2 regions of the Synechococcus sp. RSCCF101 genome follow, and region 2 is predicted to be linked to the other one. Evidence: predicted binding sites of a transcription regulator. Region 2 holds the regulator's gene; the other holds the start of a gene.
The links. The regulator HrcA, encoded in region 2, represses chaperone genes, less so after heat shock. The targets are predictions, from matches to a motif close to TTAGCACTCNNNNNNNNNGAGTGCTAA.
Positions count from the first base shown of each region.

Region 1: the regulator HrcA is predicted to act here: its motif matches at 9,251-9,277, upstream of groES (co-chaperone GroES).

Region 1 covers NZ_CP035632.1:2,849,028-2,864,520, forward strand. Annotated here, with positions in the region: gene EVJ50_RS13730 (NAD+ synthase) at 1-971, opposite strand, end outside; gene EVJ50_RS13735 (nicotinate-nucleotide adenylyltransferase) at 931-1,614, opposite strand; gene EVJ50_RS13740 (GTP-binding protein) at 1,611-2,933, opposite strand; gene EVJ50_RS13745 (CNNM domain-containing protein) at 2,930-3,967, opposite strand; gene EVJ50_RS13750 (aminopeptidase P N-terminal domain-containing protein) at 4,053-5,372, shown strand; gene EVJ50_RS13755 (HAD family hydrolase) at 5,403-6,131, opposite strand; gene EVJ50_RS13760 (30S ribosomal protein PSRP-3) at 6,253-6,726, shown strand; gene atpC (ATP synthase F1 subunit epsilon) at 7,128-7,541, opposite strand; gene atpD (F0F1 ATP synthase subunit beta) at 7,629-9,095, opposite strand; gene groES (co-chaperone GroES) at 9,343-9,654, shown strand; gene groL (chaperonin GroEL) at 9,706-11,340, shown strand; gene msrB (peptide-methionine (R)-S-oxide reductase MsrB) at 11,478-11,960, opposite strand; gene secG (preprotein translocase subunit SecG) at 12,020-12,247, opposite strand; gene gpmI (2,3-bisphosphoglycerate-independent phosphoglycerate mutase) at 12,254-13,819, opposite strand; gene pyrR (bifunctional pyr operon transcriptional regulator/uracil phosphoribosyltransferase PyrR) at 14,035-14,607, shown strand; gene EVJ50_RS13805 (hypothetical protein) at 14,622-15,452, opposite strand.
Region 2 covers NZ_CP035632.1:2,508,782-2,524,274, forward strand. Annotated here, with positions in the region: gene EVJ50_RS12030 (hypothetical protein) at 1-277, shown strand, start outside; gene EVJ50_RS12035 (response regulator transcription factor) at 322-1,065, shown strand; gene EVJ50_RS12040 (pseudouridine synthase) at 1,130-2,158, shown strand; gene EVJ50_RS12045 (hypothetical protein) at 2,145-2,804, shown strand; gene EVJ50_RS12050 (hypothetical protein) at 2,836-3,096, shown strand; gene bchM (magnesium protoporphyrin IX methyltransferase) at 3,112-3,828, opposite strand; gene EVJ50_RS12060 (N-acetylglucosamine-6-phosphate deacetylase) at 3,861-5,096, opposite strand; gene purE (5-(carboxyamino)imidazole ribonucleotide mutase) at 5,095-5,682, shown strand; gene EVJ50_RS12070 (AI-2E family transporter) at 5,705-6,775, shown strand; gene cysC (adenylyl-sulfate kinase) at 6,741-7,379, opposite strand; gene EVJ50_RS12080 (translation initiation factor) at 7,454-7,801, opposite strand; gene trpB (tryptophan synthase subunit beta) at 7,907-9,175, shown strand; gene EVJ50_RS12090 (20S proteasome subunit A/B) at 9,197-10,003, opposite strand; gene EVJ50_RS12095 (heat-inducible transcriptional repressor HrcA) at 10,029-11,048, opposite strand; gene EVJ50_RS12100 (rhodanese-like domain-containing protein) at 11,116-11,463, opposite strand; gene EVJ50_RS12105 (DUF3352 domain-containing protein) at 11,497-13,185, shown strand; gene sixA (phosphohistidine phosphatase SixA) at 13,182-13,733, shown strand; gene EVJ50_RS12115 (citrate synthase) at 13,791-14,984, shown strand; gene nuoH (NADH-quinone oxidoreductase subunit NuoH) at 15,027-15,493, shown strand, end outside.

The sequences.
Region 1 (15,493 bases), 340 kb from region 2:
ACCCGCTCCGGCCCGAGCGCGGCCGCGGAGATCACCGCCACAAGCGCCGAATCGATGCCTCCGCTGAGGCCCAGCAGGGCTGAGCGGAAGCCGCACTTGCGGGCGTAGTCCCGCACGCCGAGCACCAGCACCCGGAACACCTCCTCGAGCGGCTCGATCGCCGGCACGGCCCCAGGGGCAGGGGCCTGCGCGTCGTCGGAGGCCCACACCGCCAGGCACGATTCGGCGTGCGGCAGCTGCAGCAGAACGGCCCCGTCGGCGCCGACAACGAAGGAGCCTCCGTCGAACACCAGTTCGTCGTTGCCGCCGACCTGATTCACGTAGACCACGGGACAGCCGAGCCGCCTGGCCGCTGCCCCCGCCAGCCGCCTGCGGATCGCGCTCTTGCCGCGTCCGTAGGGGGAGGCCGAGAGATTCACCAGCAGATCGGGCCGGCGTCCGGCCAGCTCCGCCACAGGGTCGGCGCCATGCAGGCGCTGCTCCTGCAGTGCCTCATCCACCCAGAGGTCCTCACAGAGGGTCAGCCCGAGATGCACCGCTCTGCCCGCGGTCTCATGACGCAGGAGGCCGGCCTCCCCGCCGCTGCGGAAGTAGCGCTGCTCGTCGAAGACGTCGTAGCTGGGCAGCAGGCGCTTGCGGGACTGCATGCGCCAGCCGTCAGCCCGGACCGCCGCGATCGCATTGAAGAGAGCCGGTTGGCGCCCGTCGCCCACGCCCTCCACCACACCCACGAGCGCCGTGAGGTCCGCCGGCATGGCCGCTGCGAGGCGGTCGAGGGCCCGCTGCTGGGCCTCCAGCAGCGACGGACGCAGCAGCAGATCCCGTGGCGGGTAGCCCCAGAGACTCAGCTCCGGTGTCAGCACCAATGAGGCCCCCTGCCGGGCGGCGTCACGACAGGCCGACAGGATCCGGTCTGCGTTGCCCTGCAGATCACCGACCGTGGGATTCAGCTGCGCCAGCGCCAGCCGGATCGCCATTGCCGCTCCACTCATCGAGTCCTCCCCATCCGTAGAGATCCTGCTCCCGAAGCCTCTGCCACAGCTCCGGTGGCACCATCGCGGGGTCCGGTCGGGCGCGGACGCTCGAACTGGCCGTGGCCGGGATGGTCAGATCGAGCCGCGTCACCGTCCCCCCCATGGCGCGCAGCCGCTCCAGATCGCTCTGCCGCGCGGGCCAGCCCACCCGCGGCACCACCGCCAGGCTGCAGTGCTGCAGCAGCTCCTCGCTCGCATGCCAGCGGGGGATCTGGCCCAGCAGGTCGCTGCCGACCACAACGACCAGGTCCCGGCCGGGGTACAGCTCAGCGGCCCGTCGGACGCTGGTGAGGGTGTGGCGGCTGCTGAGGCGCTGGTCGAGCTTCAGACCGGGCCGATTGAGATCCGTCACCACCGCCTGCAGCAGAGCACTGCGGATGGCGAGGGGCGCGCCGTGCTGCTTGAGCGGGTTGTCGCTGGCCCAGGTGCGCACCAGCCCGTAACGCTCGCTCAGGCCCTGCAGAAAGGCGCGATGCCCGAGGGTCGGTGGATCGGCGCTGGTCCCGAACAGGGCCAGGGACTGCCGGGGAGCGTCAGCCCCGGCCGGCGGCCGGCCCGCTGCACCGGTCCCCTCGATCACGGTCGCTGCGGGGCCGCCGGCCGCCGCACCGGTGGGGACAGCCAGCGGCGAGCCTGCGGGTCGTCCCGCCAGAGACGACGCATCAGAGCGCCGGGTCGTCCCGGCGCCAGGCTGGCGTTGCGGCGCAGAGCCTCGGCCGCCAGCCGGCCGGTGCGGTGTGTGGTGTGGACAGCCAGAGCGGCCTGCGCCATCGCCACAGGTGCTGCCGGCGCCAGGCTCAGGCCGCCGGTGACGGGTGCCGCCAGGGTGAGCAGCTGGCGCAGGAGGCTGAGCACGGTCTGCAGCCCCAGCTGGGCGCCTCCCAGCCAGAGGCCATGCCCCGACAGCTGCCGCAGCAGACGGCGCGCCTGGGCCGGATCCATGTCCAGGCCGTAGAGCCGGCACAGCCGCAGCACGAGGGTGGCGTCCATGGCTGCGGTGCCGGCCAGATCGAGCAGCAGCAGCGGATTGGCGGCCACGGCAGCGGCTTTGACCCCTGCGACCCTCTGGATCAGCCCACGGGCCTGCCGCTGGCCCCGCCTGAGGCGCGAGCGGTGCAGCTGTCCATGGAAGCGGTCCGCGGCCTGAAGGCAGTTGAGGGCGAGCAGAAGGGCACCCTGCTGCTCGAGCAGGGGCAGCAGGGCCTCCAGCAGGGCCGTGAGGTCCGGAGGCCCCGGCTCGCTGCGGACCCGGCCGTCCTCCAGCAGCGCCGGGCGGCGCGGGGCCGCCATCACCCCCACCGGCTCCAGGCAGAAGCGTGAGCGCGGCAACCGCTTCCGCAGGCTGGCCATCAGCTGCTCCCGCTGCTCCTCCGGCCAGATGTCCAGCCGGTTGAGCACGGGCAGCACCGGCTGTCCCCGGCCCAGCATCCCCTCCAGGACCAGCCGTTCCGGCGCGCTCAGATCCCCGTCGAGCACGAACAGGACCAGCTCCGCCCCCAGCGCGGCGCTCCGGGCCAGCAGCTCGCGCACCTCACCGTCCACTTCATCGATGCCCGGCGTGTCGATCAGGGTCAGCGACCCCAGCCCGGGCAGCTGCCGCGACCAGTGCGCCTGCTCCGCCGTGCGTGTCGAGCCGTGGGCCACATCGGTGTGGAAGCGGGGTGTCCCCAGCAGGGCATTCAGCAGGCTCGACTTGCCGACACCGACCCGTCCCACGGCGGCGATGCGGAGTTCGCGCCGCTCCAGCCGTCCCAGGTGATCGTCGAGCGCGGCGAGATCGGCGGCCAACCGGGTGCGCTCGGAGCGATCGAGCCGAAGCCCGCCTCGCCACTGCTGCAGCAGCTGGTCGCAGCGCTGCTCCGCCGAGGGAGGCCTCCATGCGGCGCTCGGCCCGCTCATGGCTGGTCCCGGGCGGTGCTGCCGCTCTCCGGGGCGGCCCCCAGCTGGGGGCGGCGCCACCAGCCGGCCAGCACGGCGAGAACCGCGTCGGCCCCCACGACCCCCACGAAGGCCCCGAATTCATCCACCACCACCCGTACGCCGCGGCTGCGGCGCCGCATGGAGGTGAGCAGGCGATCGGCCCGCATCATCTCGGGAACGAAGTCACTGGGTTCGCAGAGGCTGTGGATGGGCCGTTCCCCCTCCCCCCTGAGCAGAGCGGTGAGCAGTTGATCCCGGCTGGCCACGCCGAGGATCTCATCGACCTCCTCACCCAGAACGACCCACCAGCTGGAGCTGGAGTCCAGCAGCTCCTCCCGGGCCGACGCCAGGCTCTGCTGACCGCTCAGGGTGTCGGCCGACACGCGCGGAATCATCAGGTCCCTGGCGGTGAGGTCGTTGAGCTGGAACACCTTTCCGATCATGGCCGCCTCGTCGGCCTCGATGCCACCGGTGCGGGATCCGAGCCTGGCCAGCAGGCGGATCTCGTTCTCATCGGTGGTGAGTTCGCTCTGGGCGGTGATCGCCGGCATCAGGCGCTCCAGCAGCAGCACCAGCGGCAGGAGCAGGCGCAGCAGGAAGCTGAGCACAGGTGCGGCAGCCAGACCGATGGCCATCGGGGTGCGGCTGGCCACCGCCTTGGGAAGGATCTCGCCCAGCAGGATCACCAGAACGGTCAGGCCCACCGAGAACAGCGGCAGCGCCACTCCTTCGATCCCCATGCCGCTGAACACCGCGCTGGCGGTGCTGCCCAGCATCAGGCTGCCGAAGATGTTGAAGGCGTTGTTGGCGATGACCAGCACCACCAGGGTGCGCCCCATCCGCTGCTTCAGGCGTTCGAGGGTCCGGGCCCCCGCCACGGGATGGGGAGCCGTCGCCAGCTCGTGCACCTGAACCGGGCTGGCCGTGAGCATGGCGGCCTCCACACCCGAGCTCAGGGCCGATCCCAGCAGCAATACCAGCACAAGGGCGGTCAGTCCGAGCAGCGGAGTCATGCAGGAGCTGTGGGACCGCCGGATGCGGGAATTCGTACATTCATTAAATCGGTTGTCCCTCGTCCCGTCTCTGCGCGGGCCCGCCATGGTTCAGGTCTCACCCGTTCACGGAACGCGACGCGACCGTCTGCTCAGCCAGCTCGTCGACCGTGCCGCCGTGATTCCCGCCGCGGCGCTGGTCACCCACCATGCCGACGTCGAATACCCCTTCCGCCAGGACAGCGACTTCTGGTACCTGACCGGCTTCGATGAGCCCGACGCCGTGGCGCTGTTTCTGTCGCACCGCGAGCAGGAGCGCTTCGTTCTCTTCGTGTCGCCCCGGAACCCGGCTGCGGAGGTGTGGACCGGATTCCGCTGGGGCTGTGAGGGTGCCGTGGAGCAGTTCGGCGCCGATGTGGCCCACCCGATCGCCGAGCTGGAGAGCCGCCTCGATGAGTACCTCGACGGTGCCAGCGCCGTTCTCTTCCGGGTGGGTCGCCACCCGGGCGTCGAGCCCCTGGTGCTGAAGGCCCTGGCCCGGCAGCTCGACCGAGCCCCGCGCAGCGGCCAGGCCCCTCTGGCCCTGCAGGATCCCAGCGCGCTCCTGCACGGGATGCGCCAGATCAAGGACCCGATCGAGCTGGACCGACTGCGGGAGGCGGCCCGCATCTCGGCTGCGGCCCATGAGCTGGCCAGGGCCCGGACCCGGCCCGGCATGAGCGAGCGTCAGGTCCAGGCCCTGATGGAACAGTCGTTCCTGGAGGCCGGGGCCCGTGGGCCGGCCTACGGCTCGATCGTGGCCGGGGGCGACAACGCCTGCGTTCTCCACTACACCAGCAATGCCGATGTGCTGCGCGACGGAGATCTGCTGCTGATCGATGCCGGCTGCAGCCTGAGCGATTACTACAACGGCGACATCACCCGGACGTTCCCGATCAACGGGCGCTTCACCAGCGAGCAGCGGCTGCTGTACGAGCTCGTGCTCGCCTCTCAGCTGGCTGCACTGGCTGCCGTGAGGCCTGGCACGACAGCGGACGCGGTGCACGAGACCGCTCTGCGGGTGCTGGTGGAGGGACTGCTCGATCTGGGATTGCTGCTCGGCAGTGCCGATGCCGTGATCGAGACGGGCGCCTACCGCCATCTCTACATGCACCGGACCGGGCACTGGCTCGGTCTGGATGTGCACGATGTCGGCGCCTACCGGCTCGGGGACCACCCGGTGACTCTCGAGCCCGGGATGGTGCTCACGGTGGAACCGGGGCTCTACGTGAGCGATCGGCTGCCGGTCCCGGACGGGCAGCCGGAGATCGATCCCCGCTGGCAGGGCATCGGAATCCGCATCGAGGACGACGCGGCGGTGACCGAGAGCGGTTCCGAGGTGCTGAGCGCGGCGGCGCTCAAGCTGCCCGACGCCATGGAGCGGTGACCCCGCGCCGATCCCGGCCGGTGACGGGACTCACAGCGCGTCGAGCTCCGCCAGCAGTGAAGTCGTGGAGGTGAGGATGCGATCGGCTCCGGCCCCACGCAGGCGCTCGGCATAGGCCGCTCGTTCCGATTCGCTCCCGTTCAGGTGCGGCGGGGGTACCGCCAGACTCAGCCAGTCAATGGCTGGATGCTCCCTGCGCGCGGCCTGCACGGTGAGCACGTCCGCCACGGTGTCTCCGAGATAGGCCACCCGGGGCGCGGTCCCGGCGCCGCCATCCCTGTCGATCAGCGTCCTGCTCAGGCGGATCAGTCCCGTGGGGTCGGGCTTGTCGGGCGCATCGCCCATGGCGATCAGGGGGGGATCCGCCAGGCCCAGTCGCGACTCGAGCACGAAGCGGGCCGAAGCGGGTTCGGCTCCGCTCACGAATCCCCACTGGATTCCGGCGCCGCTGAGGGCTGCGAAGAAGGGGGCCGCCACCAGCAGGGGCTCGTCGCGGATGCAGCCCGTCCAGCTGCCGGGATCCTCCCCGGCTTCGGGGCCGAAGTAGAACCCGCTGAAGATTCGGATCACCTCCTCTCGCTCCGGTAAGGGCTGATGGGCGCGTCGCCTCAGCAGCTCCAGGCTGGCGTCCCAGTCGTTGTTCCAGCAGCCCTCTGATTTCAGGGCGTCGATGTGGGTGTTGTCGGGCCGCCAGCCGCTGTAGTGATGCACGGTCGCGGCGAGGGCCCTGCGGTAGCTGCGGGAGACATCGCGGATCACCCCGTCGATGTCGAAGACCACGGCACAGAGACGCGCTGACACCTGCGTTGGGGGCTCCGGGAGGAGAGGGATGTGGCTGGTAGGGTAGTTGTTTGTCCCTGACGATTTGAGCGCTGAAAGCATGGTCGTGACTGAGAGCGGTGACGGCAGCTCCCCGGCCGTGGCAGCACCCGAGGAGGCGGCGACACCCGCTCCTGTGGAAGGACGCCCGGCGCAACGGGGCGGCAGCGCGGCACTGGCCACGGCCACGATCGATGCCGATGGTGTGCCCTCCGGATACACACCGAAGGCCGATGAGGGTCGGTTCCTCCTGAAGATCCTCTGGCTGCCCGACAATGTGGCCCTTGCGGTGGATCAGATTGTCGGGGGCGGGCCCAGCCCGCTCACGGCCTACTTCTTCTGGCCGCGCGAGGATGCCTGGGAGACGCTCAAGAGTGAACTCGAGGGCAAAAGCTGGATCACCGACAACGAGAGGGTTGAAGTCCTCAACAAGGCCACGGAAGTGATCAACTACTGGCAGGAAGAGGGCAAGGGCAAGAGTCTTGAGGAAGCCAAGCTCAAGTTCCCGGAAGTGACGTTCTGCGGCACGGCCTGAACGGGGGCGCACTGCGCAGCCTCACGGCCGGGCCTCGAAGTCCTGCGTTCCGGCCGCGAGGTTCTGACAGATCGATTGAAAGCCTGATCCACGGCGTTCACCCACCAGGGATCGAAGCCCACGTGCAGCCCAGCCCTTGTACGTGGGCTTTTCTCTGCCGCACGTCTGGATAAGCCAGACCTGAACGGTCACGTCGACGGATGCATCAGTGCGTCGACGGAGGAAAGCCCCCGATCAGTGAGCTGTGGTTCGCTTCACTGAACTGCTGTTCATCGGCCTCGGTGGTCGGCTCAGCTTCAATGCACCGGACAGGACGCAAGGACGGACGATCCGGGAACGGGTCGGGAGCACCCAATCGATCGCGACCAATTGGGTTGTGTGTTGCGCTGTCGCCTGTCCGATCAGGCGTCCGTGCTGCCGCTCGCCTGGGCACGAGCACGGGCTCGCTCCAGCGTCTGCTGGGCACGCAGTTTCTCCACACTGGGAGGGGTGCCCTCGAACCGCTCAGCGGCTTCGCGGGCGCTGCTGAGTTCGTTTGAGGCCGCCTCGGAGTCGATGCCGGAGCCGAGTTCGGCACCGTTGACGAGAACGGTCACTTCATCGGTTTCCACTTCGGCAAAACCGCCCATCAGGGCGATCGACTGCCACTCCTTGCCTTCCCTGACCTGCATCACACCGATACTCAGAGCGGTGAGCAGGGACACGTGACCGGGAAGAATGCCCAGCTGACCGGTCGTGCTGGGAAGGATCACCTCGTCGGCCGGACCGTCAAAGACGTTCTGATCAGGAGAAAGAACGCGCAGCGTCAGCGACATGGGTGTGGCAGGGGTTCAGGGGATGGATGGTTGGAACGGGTGGGTTGCAGCGCCGGCACAGCTGTGCCGGCGCTGCAGGGGGGTGCCTCAACCCTTGGCTTCAGCGGCGATCTTGGCAGCCTTGGCCTTGACCTCATCAATGTTGCCGACGAGGTAGAAGGCGGCTTCCGGCAGATCGTCGAGCTCACCGGAGAGAATCATGTTGAATCCGGCGATGGTTTCTTCCAGCTTCACGTACTTGCCGGGCATGCCGGTGAAGACTTCAGCCACGAAGAAGGGCTGGGACAGGAACTTCTCGATCTTGCGAGCCCGGTCCACGGTCTGACGGTCCTCTTCGGACAGTTCATCCAGGCCGAGAATGGCGATGATGTCCTGCAGTTCCTTGTAGCGCTGCAGGGTGGACTGCACGGCGCGGGCTGTGCGGTAGTGCTCCTCTCCCACCACGGAGGGCTGCAGCATGGTGCTGGTGGAATCGAGCGGGTCCACGGCCGGATAGATGCCCTTCGAGGCCAGGCCACGGCTGAGCACCGTGGTGGCGTCGAGGTGGGCGAAGGTGGTGGCCGGAGCCGGGTCGGTCAGGTCATCGGCCGGAACGTACACCGCCTGGATCGAGGTGATCGAACCCTCCAGGGTGGAGGTGATGCGTTCCTGCAGTTCGCCGACGTCGGTGCCGAGCGTGGGCTGATAGCCCACAGCCGAGGGCATGCGGCCGAGCAGGGCAGAAACCTCGGAGCCGGCCTGCACGAAGCGGAAGATGTTGTCGATGAACAGCAGCACGTCCTGCTTGTTCACGTCACGGAAGTGCTCCGCCATGGTGAGCGCCGAGAGGCCCACCCGCATGCGGGCACCCGGAGGCTCGTTCATCTGGCCGTAGCAGAGGGCCACCTTCGACTTGCTCAGATCATCGGCGTTGATCACGCCGGAATCCTTGAACTCCTCGTAGAGGTCATTGCCCTCGCGGGTCCGCTCGCCCACTCCACCGAACACGGACACACCGCCGTGCTCCTTGGCGATGTTGTTGATCAGCTCCTGGATCAGAACGGTCTTGCCCACACCGGCGCCGCCGAAGAGGCCGACCTTGCCGCCCTGTCGGTAGGGAGCCAGGAGGTCGATCACCTTGATCCCGGTTTCGAAGACCTTGGGCTTGGTCTCCAGTTCGGTCAGCTTGGGGGCCTCCCGGTGGATCGGCGCGGTGGCGCTGGCCGGAACCGGGCCCTGCTCGTCCACGGGCTCGCCGAGAACGTTGAAGATCCGTCCGAGGGTCGCTTCACCCACAGGGACGCTGATCGGGGCACCGGTGTCGATGGCCTCCATGCCGCGGACGAGGCCGTCGGTGCTGCTCATGGCCACGGCACGCACACGGTGGTCGCCCAGCAGCTGCTGCACCTCGGCGGTCAGGGCCACATCCTGTCCGGCGGAGTTCTTGGCCTCGATCCGCAGGGCATTGAAGATCCGGGGCAGCTTTCCAGCGGGAAACTCCACATCCAGAACCGGACCGATGACCTGACGGACGACGCCTGTCGTGCCGGCGGAGGCAGTTGCAGCCATATGTATGGAGGAAAAGGGGTGTTGCGGCGGATGTGCTCCACCCAAAGCGCGGCAACCTTACCACCGCTCGCCACCCCTCCTCCGGGCCGCCCTGATGGACGGTTCCTGTTCGGTCAACCGCACGCCGAAGCGGTGGCGCTACGGACGCCTCAACCCATACGTTGGCACTCAGCGGGCATGAGTGCCAGGTCCAGCGCCGGGCAGCCCGTTTTTCTGTGGTGCACCGCGCCACATCCCCGTCATTTTTCCAACCATGGCTGCTGTTTCCCTCAGCGTCTCCACGGTCAAGCCGCTCGGAGATCGCGTGTTCGTGAAGGTGTCCGCTGCGGAGGAGACCACCGCCGGCGGCATCCTCCTGCCCGATACGGCTCAGGAGAAGCCCCAGGTCGGTGAGGTGGTCCAGGTGGGCCCCGGCAAGCGCAACGACGACGGCACCCGCCAGGCTCCCGAAGTGAGCGTCGGCGACAAGGTGCTCTACAGCAAGTACGCCGGCACGGACATCAAGCTCTCGACGGATGAGTACGTGCTGCTGTCCGAGAAGGACATCCTGGCTGTCGTCAGCTGAGCGCGTTCACGCGTCGTTCACGAACCCCATACACCATTCGAATCGCCTCTCATGGCCAAGCGCATCATTTACAACGAGCAGGCCCGTCGCGCCCTGGAGAAGGGAATCGACATCCTGGCTGAGTCCGTTGCCGTGACCCTCGGACCGAAGGGACGCAACGTCGTGCTCGAGAAGAAGTTCGGTGCTCCCCAGATCATCAATGACGGCGTCACCATCGCCAAGGAGATCGAGCTCGAGGACCACATCGAGAACACGGGTGTCTCCCTGATCCGTCAGGCCGCCTCCAAGACCAACGATGCGGCCGGCGACGGAACCACCACCGCCACCGTTCTGGCCCACGCCATGGTCAAGGCCGGTCTGCGCAACGTGGCGGCAGGAGCCAACGCCATCACCCTGAAGCGCGGCATCGACCGGGCCACCGACTTCCTGGTCCAGAAGATCGAGGAACAGGCCAAGCCCATCAGCGACAGCAGCGCCATTGCCCAGGTGGGCACCATCTCCGCCGGCAACGACGAGGAAGTCGGCCAGATGATCGCTGACGCCATGGACCGCGTCGGCAAAGAGGGTGTGATCTCCCTCGAGGAAGGCAAGTCCATGACCACCGAACTGGAGGTCACCGAGGGCATGCGCTTCGACAAGGGTTACATCTCCCCCTACTTCGCCACCGACACCGAGCGCATGGAAGCGGTGCTCGATGAGCCCTACATCCTCCTCACCGACAAGAAGATCGGTCTGGTTCAGGATCTGGTGCCCGTGCTCGAGCAGATCGCCCGCACCGGCAAGCCTCTGCTGATCATCGCCGAGGACATCGAGAAGGAAGCCCTGGCCACCCTGGTGGTGAACCGCCTGCGTGGGGTGCTCAACGTCGCCGCAGTCAAGGCTCCGGGCTTCGGTGATCGCCGCAAGGCCATGCTCGAGGACATGGCAGTGCTGACCAACGGCCAGCTCATCACCGAGGACGCCGGTCTCAAGCTCGAGAACGCCAAGCTCGAGATGCTGGGCACCGCCCGTCGTGTGACCATCAACAAGGACACCACCACCCTCGTGGCCGAAGGCAACGAGGTGGCGGTGAAGGCCCGCTGCGAGCAGATCCGCAAGCAGATCGACGAGACCGATTCCTCCTACGACAAGGAGAAGCTGCAGGAGCGTCTCGCCAAACTGGCCGGTGGCGTCGCCGTGGTGAAGGTGGGTGCGGCCACCGAAACCGAGATGAAGGACCGCAAGCTGCGCCTCGAGGATGCCATCAACGCCACCAAGGCGGCCGTTGAGGAAGGCATCGTTCCCGGTGGCGGCACCACCCTGGCTCACCTCGCCCCCACCCTCGAGGAGTGGGCAGCAGCCAACCTCACCGGTGAGGAGCTGATCGGTGCCCGCATCGTTGCGTCCGCCCTCACGGCTCCGCTGATGCGCATCGCCGAGAACGCCGGTGCCAACGGCGCGGTTGTGGCTGAGAACGTGAAGTCCAAGCCGTTCACCGAGGGGTACAACGCCGCCAACGGCGAGTACGTGGACATGCTCAGCGCCGGCATCGTCGATCCGGCCAAGGTGACGCGCTCCGGTCTCCAGAACGCGTCCTCGATCGCCGGCATGGTGCTCACCACCGAGTGCATCGTGGCTGATCTGCCCGAGAAGAAGGAAGCGGCCCCCGCCGGTGGCGGCGGCATGGGCGGCGACTTCGACTACTGATCCGATCCACGCAGGGGTCGCAGCCATGCGCCGCGACCCCTCATCGGTTGGCCATGGCCGGTGCCACGTGCAGCGGCCGGACGGACGAAGCAGGAGGGCTCAGGCCCTCCTTTTTTGTTCCTCGTTTTCAGTGCGCTTCAGCCGGGCTCGAACACCAGGGCGACGCCGTTGTTGCAGTAGCGCTTGCCGGTGGGTCGGGGGCCGTCATTGAAGACATGACCCTGGTGCCCGCCGCAGCGGCGGCAGTGGTACTCGGTGCGGGGGATGATCAGCTTGAAATCCACCTTGGTGCGAATCGCGTCGGGAAGGTGGTCGTAGAAACTGGGCCAGCCGGTGCCGCTGTCGTACTTGGTAACCGAACTGAACAGGGGTAGACCGCAGCCGGCACAGAGAAAGGTGCCGTCGCGCTTCTCATTGTTGAGCGGACTGCTGAAGGGGCGTTCCGTTCCTTCCTGGCGCAGCACCTCGAACGCTTCCTTGGACAGGCGCTTGCGCCACTGCTGTGGCGTCAGATCCCAGGCCGGATCGTCTGCCGCAGAGGCGGCCAGCGCCGCCGGGATCGGCAGGGCCAGTGGCAGGGAGACACCCAGAAGGGCCTGGAGGACGCTGCGTCGCGGCAGCGCGATGGAATGGTCGTGGTCCGTTGAAGCGTCGTGGGGCACGCGGATGAGAAACGAGGTCACAGCCAGCCGGCGCTCAGAATCACCGCCAGTCCGAGGAAGAGGGTCAGCAGCGTCCAGCTGATGCGGTTCAGTGTGGCTTCCGCGCTGCTGGCACTGCTGAACATGGAGCTGCCGCTGGCGGCCAGACCACCCATGCCATCTCCCTTGGGACTGTGGAGCAGAACACTGATGATCAGAAGGATGGCCGTGGCGATCCAGATCCAGGACAGGACGGTGGCGACCATGGCGAATCAGACGGGCTGGGGAGTTCTGGGCAGAGTCGGCAGGCTGAGGGGGCGCACCAGCGACTCACCGGTCATGTTGGCAGGCTGGGCGAGTCCGAGAATCTGGAGCAAGGTGGGTGCGATGTCCGCCAGCCCGCCTCCGTCACGCAACTGGATGGCATTGCCGTAGCCGGCCAGCTTGCGCTTCTCCCCCTCCACCAGGATCAATGGAACTGGGTTGGTGGTGTGGGCGGTCCAGGGCTGGCCGTTCTCTCCCTGCATCACTTCCGCGTTGCCGTGGTCGGCCGTGATCAGCATCGTGCCGCCCATGCGGTTGGTGGCCTCGAGCAGGCGCCCGAGCGAGGCATCCACCGCGGCGATCGCCTCGGTGGTGGCCTCCATGCGGCCGGTGTGGCCCACCATGTCGGGGTTGGCGTAGTTGATCACCACCAGGGAGTAGGTGCCCTGACGGATGGCGTCGATGCAGCTGTCGGTCAGCTCCACGGCGGACATGGCGGGAGCCTGGTCGTAGGTGGCGACCCTCGGTGAGGGCACGAGATGCCGCTCCTCACCGGCGAAGGGTTTTTCGATGCCCCCGTTCATGAAGTAGGTGACGTGGGGGTACTTCTCCGTTTCCGCGGTGCGGTATTGCGACAGGCCGGCATCGGCCACCACCTGACCGAGCAGACCGTCGAGGCTCTCGGGCGGAAAGGCCACCCGGACCGGCAGATTCCGTTCGTACTGAGTGAAGGTCACCACATCGAGAGCCGGCACCGGACCCCGCTCGAAGCCCTGGAAGTCCCTGCTGACCAGGGCATGCAGGATCTGGCGCATGCGATCGGGCCGGAAGTTGAAGCAGATCAGCCCATCGCCATCCTTGAAATGGCCCGGCTGGAGACGCACGGGCTCAAGGAATTCATCGCCCACTCCGTCGGCGTAGGACGCGGCGAGGGCCTGCAGCGGAGAGGCCCCGGAGGGCTCGCCGGGTTCGGCCATCAGCCGGTAGGCGCGTTCGGTGCGCTCCCAGCGGGTGTCCCGGTCCATGGCCCAGTAGCGACCGCACAGGGTGGCGACGGTTCCGGTGCCCGTTGCGTCGATGGCCTGTTGAAGCGTGGTGAGTGCGGACTCAGCACTGCGGGCGGGGGTGTCACGACCATCGGTAATGGCGTGGATGACCACATCGTTGATGGCGTTGGCGGCAGCCCACTCCAGCAGCCCGATGAGGTGGGACACATGGCTGTGGACTCCCCCCTCGGAGCACAGTCCCATCAGATGGAGCGTGCCGCCGCTGGAGCGGAGCTCGGCCGCAAGGCTCTGGAGAGCCGGGTTCGGGGCCAGATCGCCATTCCGGACGGCCTGGCCGATCCGCACCAGCTCCTGGCGGATGATGCGCCCGGCACCGATGGTCAGATGCCCCACCTCGGAGTTGCCCATCTGCCCGTCGGGAAGGCCCACGTCGGCTCCGCTGGCCTGGATCAGGGTGTGGGGGTAGGCGCTCCAGAGCGCATCCATGACGGGGGTGTCGGCCTGCCGGATCGCGTTGTGGTCGCTCTGAGGGCGATAGCCCCAGCCATCGAGGATGGTGAGCACCACCGGAGCCACGGAGGCTCGACCCGTTGGGGCCGCGTGCGAGTCACGCTCAGGACCGGACGATGAAGAGGGGACGGATACCGGCACCGGGTCTTCTTCAGCACTTCTTCATGATCCAACGCTAACCCTGGGGCCTTCAGCCGCAGCACGCCGGCCCGCTCAGGTCAGACAACCTGAACACAGTCCACTTCCTAGTGTGATGGGCGCAGACGGTGAGAATGGAACGAAGCTCCGGCGCGGTTGACGCCCTGCAGCGGGTAGAGATCCTCTCGGCGGAGGCTCTGCGCCGCACCATCCGACGCCTGGCCTCCCAGGTGCTGGAGAGCGTCCAGGACGCCGGCGATCTGGTGCTCCTAGGAATTCCTACCCGCGGCGTGGCCCTTGCCGATGTGCTGGCCGCCGAGATCGAACGCGTCTCCGGCCATCCCGTGGACCGCGGAACGCTGGACCCCACCTTCCACCGGGATGATCTCGAGCGGGTCGGCACGCGGCTGGTCGAACCCACGCAGCTGCCGGCGTCGGTCGAAGACCGGGAGGTGGTGCTGGTGGATGACGTGATCTTCACCGGGCGCACGGTGCGTGCCGCGCTGGAGGCGCTTCAGACCTGGGGCAGGGCCCGCCGCGTGCAGCTGGTCGCGATGGTGGATCGGGGCCACCGCGAACTGCCGATTCAGCCCGACTTCTGCGGCCGGCTCGTCCCCACCAGCCGGCTGGAGCGCATTCATCTCTGTCTGGCCGCGATCGACGGAGAGGAGGGCGTCTATCTGATCAAGGAGCCCGCCGCCGACTGATCCGGATCCGCCGGTCAGCGACGGCAGGCGCTTTCCGGTCCGAACTCCTCGATGCGACCGCCCAGCTCGCGGCAGCCCGCCTCGAACGCCTGCCAGGCATCCATCCCGGCAGCCAGGTGGCGCTGCACAACCGGGTCGAGCTCCTCGGCCGGCACCGCATCCGAGGGGCCGTCGCCATGGGTGTGCAGAGCCTCCTCAGCTTCGCGGCTGGCTTCGATGCCGGCCTCGGCCCTGCGTCGCAGATCGGCGGCCCGGTTCTGCCACCACGGGTGATCCAGCCGGTTGATCGCTGCGAGGGCTTCCCACCAGCGCTCCTCCCGGACCAGACGATCCCCACGGTCATGGTCGAGCTGGTTGCGGTTCCAGATCTCCCTGAAGGTGTCGCCCAGGGCGTCGCCATCAGCGTTGCCGGCGACGCCGAGGGGCTCGAGCAGGGCCAGGGAACGGTCCAGATCACCCTCCCGGAAGCGCTCCACAGCCTGGTTGCGCAGCTGGTCCTCCCAGACCACGAGCCGCTCCCTGTCGCTGTCAAGGGCAACCGGTGACTGGGCCAGCTTGCGCTGGAGCGCGATGGCGCCGGTCCATTCCGAGCGGCTCCAGAGCTGCTCCGCCTGGGTTCGGCGGCATCCCGCCTGGGCGTCCTGACCACCGCCTGACAACCAGCGCAGGGCGGCCATCTGCTCGCCATACCGCAGGCAGGCCTCCAGATCCCCCCGCGCGGCCGCGGCCTCGAGTCGTCTGGGCAGCTGCTTCTCCCACCAGAGGGCCGATCCGACTCCGGCCGCCACCAGGGACAGGGTGGCCACCAGCCAGAACCGCGGGAGCCGGTGGCGGCGCAGGGCCAACGCCTGAAATGAAGGGGTTTTGCAATCCTAGGCGGATTGCG
Region 2 (15,493 bases):
ACCGGAGCAGCTGCTGGTGCGCAACGAAAGCGTGCGCTGCGATCCCGAGCAGCCCCTGAGGGTGACCAGCGACGGCCAGGACCTGATCGTGCGCCAGCTCAACCCGGGCGGCCGCATCATTCCCAGCAACCGGGATGACCACCTGATCTGGTGGGCCGGGTGTCATCCGGAGCACGCCGGTGAGGACCCCGCAGGACTGGCCGAGACCGCGCGGCAGCTTGGCTACACCGGCCTTGTGGTGGAAACCCTGCAGCGCCTGCCGGGAGCCGGGCGCTGAACCCTGGATAGATTCCGCACAGTCCGTGCCGGAGCCGCACTGCGATGAGTGATCAGGCCTCTGCCCCTGAAGCCCCGAACGAGACGCCAGCCGAGCCGGTGGCGCCCCGGTTGCTTCTGGTGGACGATGAACCGGGCCTGAGGGCGGCGGTTCAGGCCTACCTGGAGGACGAGGGCTTCGAGGTGACCACCGCCGTGGATGGCGAGGAGGGCTGGGAGCGGGCCCAGACCCTCCATCCCGATGTGGTCATCAGCGACGTGATGATGCCGCGCTGCGATGGCTATGGCCTGCTCCAGCGCCTCCGGGCCGACGAGCGGCTGGGCGGCACGCCGGTGATCTTCCTCACCGCCAAGGGCATGACGGCCGATCGTACCCAGGGGTTCCTGGCGGGGGTGGACGACTACATCCCCAAGCCGTTCGATCCGGACGAGCTGGTGGCCCGCGTGCGCAACGTGCTGCGCCGGCAGGAGCGGCTGCTGGCGGAAGCCGCCCGCTTCGCCGATGCCGACATCGGCCAGATGGCCCGCCAGATCACCGAGATCCGCACCCTGCTGGCCGATGGCGGTCGCCGCAGCCCCGCCGATGCCGTGCAGCACGATTTCACCCCGCGGGAGGCCAGCGTGCTCCAGCTGGTGGCCGAGGGGCTGATGAACAAGGAGATCGCCCGTCAGCTGGAGACCTCGATCCGCAATGTGGAGAAGTACGTGAGCCGCCTCTTCATCAAGACTTCCACCTCCAGCCGCACCGAGCTCGTCCGCTACGCCCTCGAGCACGGTCTGGTGACCTGAGGACGCCGGTCCTCCGTGCGGGATCAACCTCGTCGGGCCCGCTCTCTTCCGGCCCCGCTTCCCGATGCAGCCGTCGCTCAACCAGGGCTGGACCTACCGGGACCGTGTGGGCCCCACCGATGCGGGCAAGACCGCGCTGGCCTTCTACAGCTCTCGCCATCGCCATTCCGATGCCGTCTGCTGGCAGCAGCGGCTGCTGCAGGGTCAGGTGCTGCGCGCCGGCCGCCCGCTCGGGCCGGAGACGCCGCTGCATCGAGGTGATCTGCTCCTGTGGAGGCGTCCGCCCTGGCTGGAGGCGGCGGTTCCCGATCAGTGGCAGGTGCTGCGCGATGACGGTGATCTGCTGGCTCTGGACAAACCCTCCGGCCTGCCTGTCATGCCCGGTGGCGGCTTCCTGGAGCACACTCTGCTGAGGCTGCTGCAGCGCCGCCATGCCGACGACCCCCGCGGCGTCCCGGTTCCGGTTCATCGCCTGGGTCGCCACACGTCAGGCGTGATGCTCTGCGCTCGCTCCGCCCGGGCCAGGGCGCGGCTCAGCCGCCTGTTCCGCGGCTGTAGTGAGCAGGCGGGTGACGGGTCGCGCGAGGGCACCGCGAAGGTGGGGCGAGCTGCGGAGTGGGGCCCCCTCCTGAAGAGGTACCGAGCCCTGGTCCCTCACAACGCGCTGCCGCTGCAGTGCGGCGAGAGCCGGGTGATCCGGGTCCCGATCGGGTTGCGGCCCCACCCTCTGCTCGGTCGGATCTGGTGTGCCGATCCCCCGGGTGGCCGGCCGGCCTGGAGCCGGATCACGCGCCTCGGGAAGGCGGAGGCTGGGGATGTGGCGGAGGTGCTGATCCGCACCGGCCGCCCTCACCAGATCCGCATCCACCTGGCCTGGTTCGGTGCTCCCCTGCTCGGGGATCCGCTCTACCGGGTCGGTGGGGCCGTTGATCCCGACCATGCGCCCGGTGACGGGGGCTATCACCTGCACGCGCACCGGCTCACACTGGTGGAGTCGGGTTCTGGCGTGCTGAAGCTGGAAGCCCCTGCGCCGCAGGCGCTGATCGCCTGTGCGGCAGGGTGGCTCCCCGAGAGCTGGGGTGGTGATGGCTGAAACGGTTTTCCTGCATCTGGGACTGCACAAGGCAGCCTCTTCTTCGTTTCAGGCGACCTGTGCGCAGAACAGCGATCTACTGCGCACGCAGGCAATCTGCTACCCGCCTTTCAGGCATCCTTCCTGTCCGGATCGCATCCTGGAGAATCACTCCTTACCGCTTCACTCGCTCTTCGCTGAGAGGCCTGAACAACATCACATCAATATCCAGTGTGGCATCGCAGACTGCACTCAGATCAACGACGTCAATATGCAGATTCTGAAGGATGCTCTATATGGATCTCGAGTCGTTCTTCTCTCTGCTGAGGATGTTTGCGACCTCAGCCAAAAGGACATGCGTCATCTCAGGCTGTTTCTCTCCGGCCGCTGCCGCCGCTTGATTCCTTTCGCGCTTGTCCGTTCACCCTATGCTCTGCATTGCTCCGCTCTCGCCGCGATGGTGGTGCATGGCGGCAGGCGCATGGACGCTGCCAGGCCGCTTCTGTCGCAGCGCTGGAAAATCGAGCGTCTGATGAAGGTGTTCGGGTCGGCGATTCGTTGGTTTTCGTTTGCGGAGGCCTGCTGTGCCAGCGGGGGGGCCTGTGGCATTCCTGCTGTCTTTTCTGGGGTTGGATCCCGGCCGATTCTCCATCGTTCGTGCCAATGACGGCCCGTCCAACGACTGGGTCAGGGCTCAGATGCTGGTGAACGCCATGGAACCCAGAATTGTGGATGAGGCCATCAATCCCGCCTGGTATCAGGTGCCGCCCCGTGCGGGAGCTCGTTTTCTCCTCACTGCCGCTGAGCTGGATGGGCTACGTGGTCAGCTGGAGGTCGAGAACAACTATCTGCGCCAACGCTTTGGCCAGACCTTCTGCGACCGGATGCTGCCGGTGTCCGATGAACTGCCGCACCGGTTTCTGGAGGAGTCGACCGGCCGGACCGGGGCTGAGGCCTGACCCCGCGGTCCTCGCTCAGAGCGCAGCCCCGCTGAAGCGTTCGAAGGCGATCAGGCGTGAGAAGTAGAAGGGCGCGGTGTTGAGGCTGCGGCGGCGGGCCTGGAATCCCATGCTCTCGGCAGTGGCCACGATGCCGGCCTCCCGCAACTGGTAGGCGCGGGTGGTCTTGCTGGGCCCCGGGAACAGCTGGCCCACGCGCTTGAGCAGCGCCAGGGAGGGGCTGTAGGGGGCGAAGCTCACGATCAGCTGCCGTTGCGCCAGACCGGCCAGATGCCGCACCATCTGCTCCGCCTGCTCCTGCGGGTAGTGGATGAACACATCCAGGCAGACCACCGTGTCGTAGGTGCCGCTGATCGATTCCAGATCGCTGGTGCTCACCTGAAGCTGCTCCGGGCTGATCCCGGCGCGCTCGGCCCGTCGCCGGGTCTCCAGCACCATGGCTCCGGAGAGGTCGCTCGCCACCACCCGGCCGGCTCCGGCCAGGGCCAGCGGCAGAGCCAGGCTCCCCACCCCGCAGCCGGCATCGCAGATGCTGCGCCCGCTCAGATCCCCCTCCTGCTTCAGCCAGCCCAGCACCTCATCGACCGTCTTCTGGTGGCCGATGCGGATGTTGCGCTGGACCTTGTTGACGTCGTCGCTGTCGCTGTAGATGCGGTTCCAGCGATCGAAACCCGTGCCGTTGAAATAGGCCTCAACCTGCTCCTTCTCACTGGCCTGCGGTTCCGCGGTCATGGGGAGGAGCGCTGCAACGAACGGCGCGGATCCTATGGGAGCTGCTCCTCTCCGTTGCGGCGCCAGCTCAGCTCGCCGCCGTGCTCGCTCCAGCGCAGGCAGGCGCTGAGCGGCCGGTGCAGCAGAAGATCGATGGCCTGTAGCGGTCGACGGCGGAGTGCCCGCCATGGGGTCACCGTCGCGGCGGCGATGGCGGCGGAGCGCTCGCCGCTCCAGGCGGCCAGCCGCCGGACCCCTTCCAGCAGTGGCAGGGTCACCCCCGCCAGGGTTCCGTCCTCCAGACGGCAGGTGCCGTCCTGCACGATCAGGGGCCGGCTGTCCCAGCGGTGGGTCCCGTCGCCGAGGCCGTAGGGCGCCAGGGCATCGCTCACCAGGGTCAGCTGAGCGGGCGCCAGCCGCTGCAGAAGCACGGCCAGCGACGGACTCACGTGCACGCCGTCGGCGATCAGCCCCAGGGCGATGCCGCCGTGCAGCAGGGCGGCCGCCACCGGGCCGGGGGCGCGGTGGCCGAGGCCGGGCATGGCGTTGAAGGTGTGGGTCAGCATGGCCACCCCAGCCGCGAAGGCCGCCCGGGCCTGCCCCTCGTCGGCTTCGCTGTGGCCCAGGCAGACCAGGGCGCCCCGACCCGCCAGGTCGCGCACCAGCGCCTCGCCGCCGGGCCGCTCGGGGGCCAGGGTGACCATGGCGATGTCCGCATCGGGGCCGCAGAGGAACCCCTCCAGGCGGGCGCGCAGGGCATCCGCCGAGGGCGGCACGATCTGATCGCCGGGATGGGCGCCGCGGCGCACGGGGGCCAGGAACGGCCCCTCCAGGTGGGCTCCCAGCAGGCGGCAGCGGCCCGGGCGATGCCGTTGGCGCGCCTCGCGCAACACCGCCAGGGCCCGGCGCAGATCCTCCGGCGGGCAGGTCACGATCGTGGGGGCGATCGCTTCCACACCGTCCTCCCAGAGTCGCTGCAGCAGGGCATCGAGGCGATCCCGATCGCACTCCTTCAGTTCCGGGAAGGCGAGACCCAGACCGCCGTTGATCTGGAGATCGACGCCCATCGGGCTGAGCCAGTCGCCCTGCCAGTCCTCGCCGGCGGCGCGGCTGCCGCGGGAGATCCGCTGCACGGCAACGATTCTGTCGTCGTCGTCAACGCCGACGCGCCAGCGGCGATCGATCGCCTCCGCCGACCGGTCGGTGCCGGGCAGGCGCACGTTGCTCAGCCAGCGCACGGGGCGCCTCCGGGAGAGGATGGCCCCATCCTTGCCGAGCGAAGCCGTCATGCCGCCATCGGCCGCCGAACCGTCCGCCGATCCGCCTGCCGCTCCACCGTCCGGTCCCGCCCGGGTGGCGGTGGTGATGGGCAGTGACTCGGATCTGCCCACCCTGGAGCCGGGCGTGCGCCTGCTCGAGCGCTTCGGGGTCGCCACCGAGGTCAGGGTGCTCTCGGCCCATCGCACGCCGCTGGAGATGGTGGCCTTCGCCGCGGACGCCGCCGGCCGCGGCCTGCAGGTGATCGTGGCCGGAGCCGGTGGCGCCGCCCATCTGCCGGGCATGGTCGCCTCGCTGACCACCCTGCCGGTGATCGGCGTGCCGGTGCGCAGCCGCGCCCTCTCGGGGGTGGATTCGCTGCACTCGATCGTGCAGATGCCGGCGGGCATCCCGGTCGCCACCGTGGCCATCGGCAACGCCATCAACGCCGCCCTGCTGGCGATCCGGATCCTGGCCGTGTCCGATCCGGACCTGGCCCAGGCCCTGGCGGGCCATCAGCGGGAGATGCATCAGCAGGTGCGGGGCAAGGACGAGCGGCTGCAGGACCTCGGTGCCAGTGCCTATCTCGCCGCCATGGAGACCTCCGGCGGTGGCTGAGGCCCCGGTGCTGCCCCGCTGGATGCGCTGGGGGCTCAGCCTGCCCCTGCTGGCGCTGAATCTGGTGGTGCTGCGGCTGCTGTTGCTGCCCCTGGCCCCGTTCCCGGCCCTGTTCCTCACCGCGGCCCTGATCGCCTTCCTGCTGGATCTGCCCTGCCGCTGGCTCAGCGCCCGGGGCCTGCCCCGCTGGCTGGCCATCAGCCTGGTGGTGCTCAGTGCCGTTCTGGCGCTGCTGCTGGCGGCCATCACACTCGTGCCGCGGCTGATCGACCAGCTCAGCCAGCTGATCAGCGCTCTGCCCCGCTGGCTGGTGGCGGCCGAGAGCTGGGTGAACCAGCTGCAGGTCTGGGCCCAGGGCCGGGGTCTCCCCACCGAGTTCGGTGACCTGAGCAGCGATCTGATCACACGCACCAGCCGGGTGATCAGCCAGCTCAGCCAGCAGTTGCTGAGCGTGCTCGGAGCCACGCTGGGAGTCACGATCAACACCGTGATCGTCCTGGTGCTGGCGGTGTTCCTGCTGCTGGGCGGAGAGTCGATCGCCGCAGGGCTGGCGGGATGGCTGCCTCCCCCCTGGCGGGAGCGGGTCACCGGCACGCTGGAGAGGACCTTCCGGGGCTACTTCGCCGGTCAGGTGCTGCTGGCGCTGATCCTCAGCCTCGGCCAGATCCTGGTGTTCACCCTGCTGCGCATCCCCTACGGCGTGCTGTTCGCCGTGGCGATCGGTGTCACCACCCTGATCCCCTATGCCAGTGCCTTCACCATCGTGCTGGTGAGCCTGCTGCTGGCCCTTGAGGATCCGCGCACCGGCCTCGAGATCCTCGCGGCCGCCATCGTGGTCGGCCAGGTGGTGGATCAGGTGGTGCAGCCCCGCCTGATGGGCAAGATCGTCGGTCTGCAGCCGGCCTGGCTGCTGATCAGCCTGCCTCTTGGCGCCCGTCTCGGCGACCTCTTCGGGTTCGGGCAGCTTCTGGGTCTGCTGCTGGCGGTGCCGGCCGCCAGCTCTCTGAAGACCCTGATCGATGCGGCCCGTTCAGAACCCGCCCGCGGGGCGGCTGCCCTCAGTCCGCCGCAGGCAGGATCCCCTTCGCCCTGAGGTGGTCCAGCACGCTGGCCACGCAGCTCGCCAGATCCTGTTCACCGGTGTTGAGCCGCAGTTCCGGTGACTCCGGCTCCTCGTAGGGGCTGGAGATACCGGTGAAATCCTTGATCGCTCCGGCTCTTGCCTTGGCATAGAGACCCTTGGGATCCCGCTCCTCACACACGCTGAGGGAGGCGGCGCAGTGGATCTCGACGAAATCACCGTCGGCGACCAGGGAGCGGGCCCGGTCGCGGTCGCTGCGGAAGGGGGAGACGAAGGCCGTCAGCACGATCACGCCGGCATCCAGAAACAGCCGGGCGACCTCGCCGATGCGACGGATGTTCTCCTCCCGGTCGGCATCGGAGAAGCCCAGGTCCTTGCAGAGCCCGTGGCGGATGTTGTCGCCATCGAGCACGTAGGCCGCCAGCCCGTGCTGGAACAGCTCAGCGTTCACGGCATTGGCCAGGGTGCTCTTGCCCGAGCCCGACAGGCCCGTGAACCAGAGGATGGCGCTGCGGTGCCCACGCTGGCGGGCCCGGTCCTCGCGGTTCACCGCGTGCTGATGCCAGACGACGTTGGTGGCCTTCACGGTGGTGTCACCAGCCGGTGTGGCGGTCATCGCAACTCGATCAAACGGTTTGAATTCTCTCCTGCGGTCCCGACAGCCCCGCCTCCGCATGTGTTGACCAGCGTTCAGCCGCCGGCGCGTTTCGGGCGGAAGCCCTCCTCCTCCAGCAGCGCGATTGCCTGGTCCACCCGATCCCCCTGCAGTTCCAGGGCGTCCTCCCGCAGGGTGCCGCCGCTGCCGATGCGCCCCTTGAGCCGTTTCAGCAGTGCCCTGCGCTCGCTGTCGGTCAGCTCCAGCCCGCGGATGACCGTCACCGTCTTGCCTCCCTTGCCCGCGCGGGTGGGCTGCACCCGCACCGTCTGCTGCGCTTTCGGTGTGGTGGAGCCCCCTCCACCAGCCGCTGGGGCACCGGACCGGGTGACGCCGCGCTCCAGTGCCGGGTCGTTCCATTCCCGCCAGCCTCCCTTCGGCATGGTCTCCGCCCCGGCGTCCGCCTGTCTGAGCGCATCCTCCTGCAGGCCCGCCGGCCGGGCTGCCTACGCTGACGGCACGTCCGCAGGCCCGCCGCCGACCGCTCCGTGACCAGCACCCTGCCTCCCAACACCAGCACCGACGCGGGCTCCGATGCTCTCGCTCCGGCCGCGCGCCCGGGTCCCCAGGGTCGCTTCGGGCGCTACGGCGGCCAGTACGTGCCGGAAACCCTCATGCCGGCCCTGGCCGAGCTGGAGACCGCCGCCGCCAGGGCCTGGGCCGATCCGGCCTTCACCGGCGAGCTGAACCGGCTTCTGGCCAGTTACGTCGGCCGTCCCACGGCGCTCTACGAGGCCGAGCGTCTCACCGCCCACTACCGCCGTCCGGAGGGTGGTCCGCGCCTGTGGCTCAAGCGGGAAGACCTGAACCACACCGGCGCCCACAAGATCAACAACGCCCTCGGCCAGGCGCTTCTCGCCCTCCGGATGGGCAAGAAGCGGATCATCGCCGAGACCGGTGCCGGACAGCACGGTGTGGCCACCGCCACGGTCTGTGCCCGCTTCGGGCTGGAGTGCGTCATCTACATGGGCGCGGAGGACATGCGCCGGCAGGCGCTCAACGTCTTCCGCATGCGCCTGCTGGGAGCGCGGGTGCAGCCGGTCACCGCCGGAACGGCCACCCTCAAGGACGCCACCAGCGAGGCGATCCGGGACTGGGTGACCAATGTGGAGACCACCCATTACATCCTCGGGTCGGTGGCCGGGCCTCACCCCTACCCGATGCTCGTGCGCGATTTCCATGCGGTCATCGGCCAGGAGACGCGCCGCCAGTGCCAGGAGGCCTTCGGGCGTCTGCCGGATGTGCTGGTGGCCTGCGTGGGCGGGGGCTCCAATGCCATGGGCCTGTTCCACCCCTTCGTGCCGGAAACCTCCGTGCGGATGATCGGCGTCGAGGCGGCAGGCGAGGGGGTGGCCAGCGGGCGCCACGCGGCCACGATCACGGAGGGACGCACCGGTGTGCTCCACGGCGCCATGAGCCTGCTGCTGCAGGACGACGACGGCCAGGTGCAGGAAGCCCATTCCATCAGTGCCGGCCTCGACTACCCGGGTGTGGGCCCCGAGCACAGCTACCTGCGGGAGATCGGCCGCGTCGACTACGTGGCGGTCACCGATGCCCAGGCCCTCGAGGCCCTGCAGCGCCTCAGCCAGCTCGAGGGGATCATCCCGGCCCTCGAGACGGCCCATGCCTTCGCCCATCTCGAGCAGCTCTGCCCCACCCTCGCTCCGGGCACGGAAGTGGTGCTGAACCTCTCCGGCCGGGGGGACAAGGACGTCAACACGGTGGCCGAGCGCCTGGGGGGTGACCTGGCCGGCTGAGCCTGAGGGGTCAGCACCGGGTCAGAGCGGCTGTTCCTCCCAGGCGAAGCGCGGCAGGCGCTGCAAACCATCCTGCATGCAGCCGGCCCAGACCTCCATCGAGCGGCTGATCTCCGGGGCCCCCTTGTCGAGCTTCACGCGGCGGGAGATGCGCAGCTCATCGGCCGGCATCATCGCCAGTTCGAACGGAGGGCCCACCGTCAGGTTCGAGCGCCGCGTGATCATCAGGGAGATGAGGCAGAGCCGGGCGGCATCCTCGAGGCTCAGGCCGCAGTGGCCGACGAAGTCCAGCGGCGGCTTGCCGTATTTGCTCTCCCCGATCTGGAGGAAGGGGGTGTCGGCGGTGGCCATCACCGCATTGCCCTGGGAGTAGACGAGGTAAAGACCGTGCGCTTCGCCGCGGATCTGTCCTCCCAGGATGAAGCTGGCTTCGGCGCTGGCTCCCGATTGATGCAGCGACTCGCGGTGCTGCTCCTGCACCGCCACGCTCACCCGGCCCACGTACTCCGCCGCTTCGAACAGATAGCGGGCTGAGAGAAGATCCCGGCCGCCGCCCTTGCTGCTCGTCGTCTCTGAACCGGACGGCTCCGCCGCCCCGCCCTCCTCCGTTCGCCCGCCGTTGTGCTCCAGGTCGCGCTGGATGCGGTTCAGCACCGACTGGGTGGTGGCCAGATTGCCGGCGGCCAGCAGCACGAACAGCCGATCGTCCGCTGGCTGGAACACGTGCATCTTGCTGTAGGTGGAGATGTAATCCACCCCGGCATTGGTGCGGGAATCGGAGGCGAAGACCAGGCCACCATCCAGCAGGAAGCCGACGCAGTAGGTCATCGGTGCGGCCCGGTCTCCCTTCCTCCTAACTCAGCAGCCGCGTCAGCGTCCCGGCAACGGCTCTCACGGCGGCGCGTGCGGTGGCGTAGGCCATCCGCATCGGGCCGACCAGGGCCACCTGGCCCACCGCAGCGTCCGTCCCATCGGGTTCGGCTCTCAGGCAGGAGTAGGGGGCCTGAACCACCGAACAGTGCTGCAGATCGGCCAGGGGGTGCTCCTCCCCGATCCAGATGCCTCCGAGCGGTGCCAGTGGCGGCGGTACCAGCTGATGGGGGGACTCCTCCAGCAGGGCCACCAGGCGGCGGAGATCCAGGGGGTCCTGGAACTCGGGCTGGCAGAGCAGTCCGCTGAGTCCCTGGCTGATCGCGCCGGGCCCGTCGCTGCCCGCGGCCTGCCGGTCACTGTCCAGCGCCTGGCGGAGCACCGCGCCGCTGGTGCGCAGATGGCGGGGCAGGGCGTCCCAGTCGATCGGCTGGCGGCCATTGGAATCGAGCTGGTCGCTGAGCCAGCGTTCCAGGGCGGGCACCTCGTCGCTGGCGCTGCGGGGCAGGCGCACGTTGAGAGGGCGGGCGCTCGTGGCCTCCTCCACCAGCAGAACCGTGAGGCGCTCGCCGCTCGCCACCAGGCGCACCGCCTGCAGCCTGCAGGAGGTCGGCCTCGGTCTGGTGATCACGCTCAGCAGCCCGGTGAAATCCGCCAGCCGCCGGGCCAGCTGCAGCAGCAGGTCGTCCAGGGAGGCCCAGCGCAGCGTGAGCCCGGCCAGTTCACCCTCCAGCCGTCGGGCACCGCCTCCGGGGGCGGGCATCAGGCAGTCCACGTAATGGCGGTACCCCTGCTGGCTGGGGATGCGGCCGGCGGAGGTGTGGGGCTGCATCAGCAGTCCGCGCTGCTCGAGAGCGCCCATGGCCGAGCGGACCGTGGCGGGGCTGGCCTGGAGCTGAAACCTCCGCACCAGGGTCTTGCTGCCGACGGGCTCGGTGGTGTCGACGTAGTGACGCACCGTGGCCTGAAGCACCTGCCGTTGACGCTCGGGCAGCGGATGCACGGGGCCGGTGGTGACGTGGGACAGCGATGTTACGCAGGCCGGTCAACGGCTGCCGGCCCGCCGCGCCTCAGTAGCGGGGGACGGAGGGATCCACATCCACGCTCCAGGCGTCGATGCCGCCTTCGAGGTTCCAGACCTCGCTGTGGGCCTGCTGCTCCAGCAGCCAGCAGCCGAACTGCCAGCTCCGCATTCCGGCATGGCACAGCACCACCACCGGGGTCGTCGGGTCCAGGGAGTCGGGCAGGGCCGGCAGCCAGTCCTGAGAACGGCTCAGGGGCAGATGGAGCACCGGGTGGTTCAGACGGGCCATCTCCAGTTCCTGGTCTTCCCGCACGTCCACGAGCTGAAGCCGTTCGCCGCTCGCGAGGCGCTCCTGCAGCTCGCGTGCGCTGAGGCGGGCCGGCGTCGGAGTCATGGCGGAAGATGAGGGTTGTACATCTTCGCGGGGATGGCGGCGCGTCGGTTTCTGGCGACCCTGCTGGCCGTGGCGCTGGTCGGGCTGGGCCTGGGCACGGGCGGCTGGCTCCTGGCCCTGCGTCAGTCCCCTCTGCACCAGGCCCGCCAGGCCCTTTCGGTGCCCGAGGCGGCCCGCTTCATCCCCCGCCGCGCCCCGCTGACGCTGCACTGGTTCACCGCCGCGGACTGGCCGGCTCGCTACGCCGCCAGCGTGGCGCCGACGCGGCGGCGGGAGCAGGCGGCCGACGCCCTGCGTCGCCTGCGGGATGGCCTTTTCGCCAGCGCCGGACTGGACTACGGCTCGGAACTCGCCGGCTGGCTGGGCGATGAGGTGAGCCTCTCGGTGCTGGAGCCCCGCGAGGGTGATGCCCCCAGCGGCTGGCTGCTGGCCCTGCGCAGTCGGGATGAGGAGGGGGCCCGTCGCTTCCTGCAGCGCTTCTGGCAGATCCGCAGCCTCGCCGGGGCCGATCTCACGGTGAGCAGCTACCGGGGCATGGGGCTGATCAGCGGTCGGGGCTCCCTGCTGGGCTCTCCCCCCCGGCCCCTGGCCACCGCTCTGATCAACGACCGGCTGGTGCTGATCGCCTCCGGGCGCGGTGTTCTGGAGGAGGCCCTGGATGTCTCCCAGATCGATGAGCTCAACCTCGCCGCCGACCCCGATCTCGGCGCCGCGGTCGAGCGGCTCGGCAGTGGTGTCGGCCTGCTCACGGCCCGTGGTGGGGGCCTGGATCGCTGGCTGGCCGTTCCCTCCACGCTGAGCGACCGCGGCCCGCAGGCGTCCCTGGTGGCGGCCATCCAGCCGCAGGACCGGACGCTGGCCGCCCGGGTCCTGCTGCCCTGGCCGGCACAGCCCTCCCCGGCGCTCAGCCCGTCCCCCTCCGCCGCTCCAGCCACGAAGCCGGCCGCCACGATGGTGACCTCGGCGGAGCTGCTGGAGCGAGCCGGGCGGGGATTTGATGCCCTGGCCCTGATCGACCAGCCAGCGGCCCTCCTCCAGGCCACCGCCGCAGGAGACCCGGACGGCCGCCCCGGGGTGCCCTCCCCATGGGTGCAGGGGCTGGGGCCGATTCTGCGTGGTGTGCTCGATCGCGAGGCCGGCCCGCTGCTGCAGCGCCTGGCCCGGGCCGATGCCGGACCGCTGCTGCTCGCCTGGCGGCAGGACGGCTGGCTGGTGGGCACCGACAGGGACCAGCCGCCCCTGGCTGAACTCTCGGAACGGCTACGTCTGGACGGACTGGCGGAATCGCCGCTCGTCCTCGACGAGGTGCCGCTGCGCATCTGGAGCCGCCTTGCGGCGGCTCCCGGCCGTTCCGGCCGCCTGGGCGAACTCGATGCCAGCCTCGTGGGCGCACGGCTTGAGGGCGAGGGGCGTCAGGCCTGGTGGAGCAACCGGCTCGAACTGCTGCGGGATCACCGCCTCCAGCCCTCCCAGCCCGGGCCTGAGGTCCGTCGTCTCCAGGCGCTGGATGCCGAGCGCGCCCCCGTCGCTCTGACCCTGGCCAACCCCGTCGCCACCAGCCTGCTGAGCCGCTGGCTCCCCTGGACCCTGCTTCAGGGACTGGCGGCCCAGCCGCTGGCCCCGGTGGTGGAGGGCCTCGATCTGGTGCTCGAACCTCTGGAGCCGGACGCCGCTGAGCGGCCGCTGGCTGAACTGCAGGCCCGACTCCGGTTCAGCGGATGACGGACGCTGCCGGCCCGGCCTGCTCGCTGCTGCTGCTGCGCCACGGCATCGCCGAGGAGCGCGGCGGCCTCCGCCCCGACCCGGAGCGCTCCCTCACCGAGGCGGGCCGGCGCCGCACCCGCAAGGTGTGCCGCCGCCTGCGCCGGCTCGGCCTGGTCTGCGACTCTCTGCTCGCCAGTCCACTGCTGCGGGCGCATCAGACCGCCGAGATCGCCGTCCGGGAAGGGCTGGCGCCGGAGTTGCGCCCCTGCGATGCCCTCAGGCCCGGCAGCGATCCCTGGCCCCTGCTTCTGGCGCTGATCACGGCTCTGCGGCCGGGTTCTCCGATGCGGATCGGGCTCGTGGGCCATGAACCCGACCTCAGCGGGCTGGCCGCCCGCTTGCTCGGCGCTCCGCCGGGTGCCATCGACCTGCGCAAGGCGGGTGTGATCCTGCTTGCGCTCACCCCCCTGCCGGGCGGCGCGTCGCCTGCCGGCCCGGCCGGCGTGGAGTCCTGCGCCCGCGCGAGTCTGCAGGCGCTGGTTCCACCACGCATCCTGCTGCCCTGAACACAGACGCCCCGGAGAGGACCACTAGGTTGCCTGGCGAGCGGCAGCAGGCCAGCCATGGCGGATCCCCAGAGCACAGCGACCGGCCCAGCGGCCCCCGGCACGGTTCCCTTTCGCCCCGGACTGGAAGGGGTGCCGGCCACCCAGTCCGCCATCTGCGACATCGATGGCCTGCGGGGATGCCTGAGCTATCGCGGCTACCCCCTGGAGGACCTGGCGGCCCACAGCAGCTTTCTCGAGACCACCTACCTGCTGATCTGGGGCGAGCTGCCCACCCCGGACCAGCTGCGCCATTTCGAGCACGAGGTGCAGATGCACCGGCGGGTCAGTTTCCGAGTGCGCGACATGATGAAGTGCTTTCCCTCGGGAGGGCATCCCATGGATGCCCTCCAGTCGAGCGCCGCCTCGCTCGGGCTCTTCTATTCGCGGCGTGCGATCGACGACCCCCAGTACATCTACGGAGCGGTCGTGCGCCTGCTGGCGAAGATCCCCACGATGGTGGCGGCCTTTCAGCTGATCCGCAAAGGCCAGGACCCCATCCAGCCCAGAGACGATCTGGCCTACTCCGCCAACTTCCTCTACATGCTGACCGAGCGGGAGCCGGACCCGCTCGCCGCCCACATCCTCGACGTGTGCCTGATCCTTCACGCCGAGCACAGCCTCAACGCCAGCACCTTCAGCGCGCGGGTGACCGCCAGCACCCTCACCGACCCCTATGCCGTGGTGGCGTCGGCCGTGGGCACCCTGGCCGGTCCCCTGCACGGCGGCGCGAACGAGGACGTGCTCTCGATGCTGGAGGCGATCGGCACTCCCGATCGGGCCGAGGCCTTCCTGGATGAGGCGATCGCCCAGAAGCGCAAGGTGATGGGCTTCGGTCACCGGGAGTACAAGGTGAAGGACCCCCGGGCGGTGATCCTGCAGGGGCTGGCCGAGCGGCTCTTCGATGAGTTCGGTGCCGACGAGATGTACGACGTGGCCCGCAGGCTGGAGGAGGTGGCGGCGGTCCGGCTCGGCCCCAAGGGCATCTATCCGAACGTGGATTTCTATTCCGGCCTGGTGTACCGCAAGCTGGGCATTCCGAGGGATCTGTTCACGCCCCTCTTCGCCATCGCCCGTGTGGCCGGCTGGCTCGCCCACTGGCGGGAGCAGCTCGGCGCCAACCGCATCTACCGTCCGACCCAGATCTACACCGGCCGCTCCGGGCGCCACTGGCGGCCGCTGCATGATCGCTCCGCCGCTGCGGCCACCTAAGTTTTCCCCATCCACGACCTCCCCATGCCCGATCTCGCGGTGGTGAGCCCCGGCCTCGATCTGGAACTCGGTTTCACCGAAGTGCTCCAGGGCCTCGGTCTGAGCCCCGGAGCGGCCCACCTGCTCTGGCTGCCGCTTCCCATGCTGCTGGTGCTGGTGGCCGCTGTGGTGGGCGTGCTGGTCACCGTGTGGCTGGAGCGCAAGATCTCCGCCGCCGTGCAGCAGCGCATCGGTCCAGAATACGCCGGTGCGCTCGGGGTGCTTCAGCCGCTGGCCGACGGCCTCAAACTGCTCACCAAGGAGGATGTGATCCCCGCCAGGGCGGACAGCCTGCTGTTCACGCTCGGTCCGGTGCTGGTGGTGATCCCGGTGATCCTCTCCTGGCTGGTGGTGCCCTTCGGCCAGAACCTGCTGATCAGCAACGTGGGGCTGGGCATCTTCCTCTGGATCGCCCTCAGCAGCATCCAGCCAATCGGTCTGCTGATGAGTGGCTATGCCAGCAATAACAA